2 regions of the Streptococcus sp. DTU_2020_1001019_1_SI_AUS_MUR_006 genome follow, and region 1 is predicted to be linked to the other one. Evidence: predicted binding sites of a transcription regulator. Region 1 holds the regulator's gene; the other holds the start of a gene.
What was found. Region 1 encodes Rex, which represses fermentation and respiration genes when NADH is low (regulators of the CRP and FNR family bind a similar motif). Its sites were predicted from a motif close to TTGTGAANTANTTCACAA; they were not measured.
Positions count from the first base shown of each region.

Region 2: a site for Rex is predicted at 1,341-1,358, ahead of adhE (bifunctional acetaldehyde-CoA/alcohol dehydrogenase). Genes of this name have one in related genera too.

Region 1 covers NZ_CP135436.1:1,513,630-1,515,833, reverse strand. The annotation lists gene RRU92_RS07335 (cysteine desulfurase family protein) at 1-383, shown strand, start outside; gene RRU92_RS07330 (DUF1831 domain-containing protein) at 388-735, shown strand; gene RRU92_RS07325 (DUF4649 family protein) at 745-960, shown strand; gene RRU92_RS07320 (redox-sensing transcriptional repressor Rex) at 1,041-1,682, shown strand; gene RRU92_RS07315 (gamma-glutamyl-gamma-aminobutyrate hydrolase family protein) at 1,698-2,204, shown strand, end outside.
Region 2 covers NZ_CP135436.1:304,122-306,325, forward strand. The annotation lists gene adhE (bifunctional acetaldehyde-CoA/alcohol dehydrogenase) at 1-1,305, opposite strand, end outside; gene RRU92_RS01485 (MORN repeat-containing protein) at 1,606-2,019, opposite strand; gene RRU92_RS01490 (low molecular weight protein-tyrosine-phosphatase) at 1,994-2,204, opposite strand, start outside.

The sequences.
Region 1 (2,204 bases):
CAGCTCTAAAGGATGATCTTGAAAACCAAGCACAAAACTTTGAAAAGGTTCAACAACTGAAAGACACCTTCTTAAAGGAAATGGCTGAGACAGACTATTACCTCAATCAAGGAAAAGACCAGCTACCTTATGTCCTTAATATTGGATTTCCAGGTCAACGAAATGATCTACTACTCCTTCGTCTGGATCTTGAAGGGATTTCTATTTCAACTGGTTCTGCTTGTACTGCAGGTGTCGTTCAGGTTAGTCATGTTCTTCAAGCTTTCTACGGAGAAGACTCTCCTCGCTTACACGAATCCGTTCGCGTCAGCATTTCACCTCAAAATACAGAGCAAGAAATGATCACCCTCGCACAAACTCTAAAAGAAATCATTGGAGGATAACTCAATGGCATTCGAAAAAACTATTAGTCTCAAAAATTGCCGTTACGATTACACACTTAGCCCAACTGTCAAAAAGTTTACTCTAAAAGATAACACTTTTTTTGAAACAAAGGTTGGTAACTATGAACTAACACGCCTTCTTGAGAAGGTTCCAAATAGTGGGGAAGGTTTCCAACTTAAGATTATCATCAACAAAGACTTAACTGGTGCAAAAATCAACATCACTGATAAATTTGGTCTACGTTTGGTTGATATCTTTAAGTCAGAAGAAACTCATATCCACCAAGAGAAATTCTACTTCTTGATGGACAGTCTTGTTGAACGTGGTGTTTTCACTAAAAGTGAAAGATAGAAGGTCCCTATGTTTCGATTAACCTATAAGGATACCTATCAAGTCGATCGCCTTTTAGAATACGAAGATTACGAAGCACTCATGCTGTCACTTTCAGGATGTGTGACTCTTCCAGATACGACCGTCATTACTTCACTTACCTATAAGGGGAAAGAAATATATCAAGGTCTTCTGGGAGATCTCTATCGTTTTCTATTTCACTATGATTTTACAAAGATAAACTAAGATTTTCTTAGTTTTTTCTTGTTTTTGTTGATTTTTTCACAATCTTTCTATAAAATAGTATTTAGAAAGGTTGTGATTTTGTGAAAGAAAAACAGTCTGCTATTCCAAAAGCAACAGCAAAGAGACTTTCTCTTTATTATCGTATCTTTAAAAGATTTCATGCAGAAAAGATTGAAAGAGCCAACTCAAAACAAATTGCCGAGGCCATTGGTATTGATTCTGCTACCGTTAGACGAGATTTTTCCTACTTTGGTGAACTTGGTCGCCGTGGATTTGGCTACGATGTCAAAAAACTAATGACGTTTTTTGCTGATCTTCTAAATGATAATTCTATTACAAATGTTATGTTGGTGGGTATTGGTAATATGGGGCACGCTCTCCTTCACTACCGTTTCCATGAACGAAACAAAATGAAAATTATTATGGCTTTTGATTTGGATGACCATCCTGAAGTTGGGACAAAAACTCCCGATGGAATTCCAATTTATGGAATCTCCCAAATCAAGGATAAAATAAAAAATGCAGATGTAAAAACTGCAATCTTAACTGTTCCGAGTGTCAAATCACAAGAAGTAGCTAATCTCCTTGTCGAAGCAGGTATTAAAGGAATTTTAAGCTTTTCACCCGTTCATCTCCAACTACCAAAAGATGTGGTGGCTCAATATGTGGATTTAACTAGTGAATTGCAAACTCTCCTCTATTTCATGAGAAAAGAGGATTAGAAAGCGAAAGCATTTATGAAAAAACCAGTTATTGGGATTACAGGAAACGAAAAAGCTCATCCTGATGATGAGCTTATGATGAGCTACGCAGCAAAAGGCTTTATTGAAGGCGTTAAAGACGCTGGAGGGATTCCCATCATCCTACCGATTGGTGATCAAGAAATGGCTAGCCACTATATCAGTATGATTGACAAGCTCATCTTGACAGGTGGACAAAATGTCGATCCAAAGTTCTACGGTGAGCCTAAAACAATCGATAGCGATGACTACCACCTTCAAAGAGATATTTTTGAGCTAGCTCTTATAAAAGAAGCCATCAAACAAAAGAAACCTATTTTCTCTGTTTGCCGTGGGACTCAACTCTTTAACGTTGCTATGGGTGGAACTTTGTATCAAGATATCGAAGACCACTGGCAGGATTGTTCTGCCGAGTACACAACACAACGTTTGGTAACAGAACCTGATACTGTTCTTCGAGAAATCTATGGAGAAATCTCCCATATCAACTCCTTCCACCACCAG
Region 2 (2,204 bases), 950 kb from region 1:
GAGTGTCAATGATGGCAAGAAGGCATTATAAACGTCCCCGATACCACCGAAAGTAGAAGGTGAGTTACAGATAACACGAATAGCTTTAACAGCTTTACCAAATTCTTTAGTCAATTCTTCATCAGCTGTATGGATGGCTGCTGAGTGCCCAAGACCGTTAAATTCAACCATTTGACGAGCTTTAGCAATACCATCTTCACGGCTTTCAGATTTCAAAACTGCGATAACTGGTGACAATTTTTCACGAGTCAATGGCTCGTTTTCACCAACTTCTTTACATTCTGCAGCAAGAATGTTTGTTCCTTCTGGAACAGTAAATCCTGCTTGTTCTGCAATCCAAGTTGCTGGTTTACCAACAATGTCAGCGTTCAATTTTGCACCAGCACAGTTTTTGCTGTTTGCTTTCACGCCGAAGCAGAACTCTTCAAGAAGAGCTTTTTCTTTTTTGTTTACAAAGTAAGTGTGATAAGATTTGAACTCTGCTACAAATTCATCGTAAATTTCTTTATCAATGATAACCGCTTGTTCAGATGCACAGACCATACCGTTGTCAAATGATTTAGACATTACAATATCGTGAGCAGCTTGGCGGATGTTAGCTGATTTTTCCACATAAGCTGGAACGTTACCGGCACCTACCCCAAGAGCTGGTTTACCACATGAGTATGCCGCTTTAACCATGGCATTACCACCTGTTGCAAGGATTGTTGCAATACCTTCGTGGTTCATAAGCGCACTAGTTGCTTCCATAGATGGTTCAGTAATCCACTGTACACAGTTTTCAGGAGCACCTGCTTTAATCGCTGCATCACGAACGATTTGAGCTGCGTGAGCTGATGATTCTTGAGCTGATGGGTGGAATGCAAAGACAATAGGATTACGAGTCTTCAATGAAATCAACGCTTTAAAGATTGCTGTTGAAGTTGGGTTAGTTGTTGGAGTGATACCACAAACAACACCAACTGGTTCAGCGATAAGAGTCAATCCTGTTACATCGTCTTCTTCGATAACACCAACTGTTTTAGTGTGGCGCATGTTGTTTACTACGTGTTCACAAGCAAACAAGTTCTTAGTCGCTTTATCCTCAAATACTCCACGTCCTGTTTCTTCAAAGGCATGTAAAGCCAATTCTCCGTGAGCATCAAGTGCAGCAACTGAAGCTTTTGCTACGATATAATCGACTTGATCTTGGTCAAGTTTACGCATTTCTTCAAGGGCAACTAAAGCTTTTTGCACCAAACCATCGACATGCTTTTCAGCAGCGAGTTTCTTTTCTTCTGGTGTTACAGTTTTTTTATCAGCCATATTTTCCTCCATAGCTTTCAAGGATTGTAAGTCCTTTGTTAATTTTTTCACAAGTTTATTATAACTCTTTTTTAAACGTTTGTAAACAGTTTCATAGACATTTCACAAACTTTTTTTATTTGTTTGTGAAAACAATTTTAAATATACCCATACATGCACTTTTTCACTTAAAGTTTGTGAATTATTTCGTAAAAGTTTTATTTTTCACAAACTTAGTTGTAAAACAGTCTTGTAAGCCGTTTTTATTTCCATGTAAGCGCTTTCTAGCGTTCTGGAAGAAGACCTCCTTCTAGGAGGAGGTTACTGTGCTTGTTGGAACAAACCTTGCTTGAAGTCTCCCTCATAAACTACTTCTTGTTCAGTAGTCAATTTTCCTTTTCCCTCAGCTTGGCCATTTACAAAATCACCCTCATATACCCAGCCTGCTTTGGCTTGATAGGTGCCTTTACCATTGAAGGCTCCATTACTGAATTCTCCAGTATAGCTATCACCGTTTGCAAAGGTAACAGTTCCCTGACCATTCATCTTACCACGAACTAGGCTTCCATCGTAAACAATGGTATCCCCATCCAGTTTGAGAACTCCTTGCTTGGGAAGATTTGTCAGAAATACTAAACCTGCGCAGACAACAATGACGATTACTGTCGCAATTTCTAGTCTAGAGCGTGTCAAATAGACACTGTATTTTTCATAGAGTTTCTTTATATTTTCCATTTTCACTCTCATTTTCTAAGCGACTTAACCAAGCTCGACAACCAGTTGAAATCCGATCGTAAGTTTCTTCAAAATCACCTGTATACCAGGGATCTGGAACGCTTTCAGATGTAAACGCTTGGATCTTATCTTGTTGATCTTGCGGGCACATCTGATATAAGTCAGCAAGGTTAGACTCATCCATA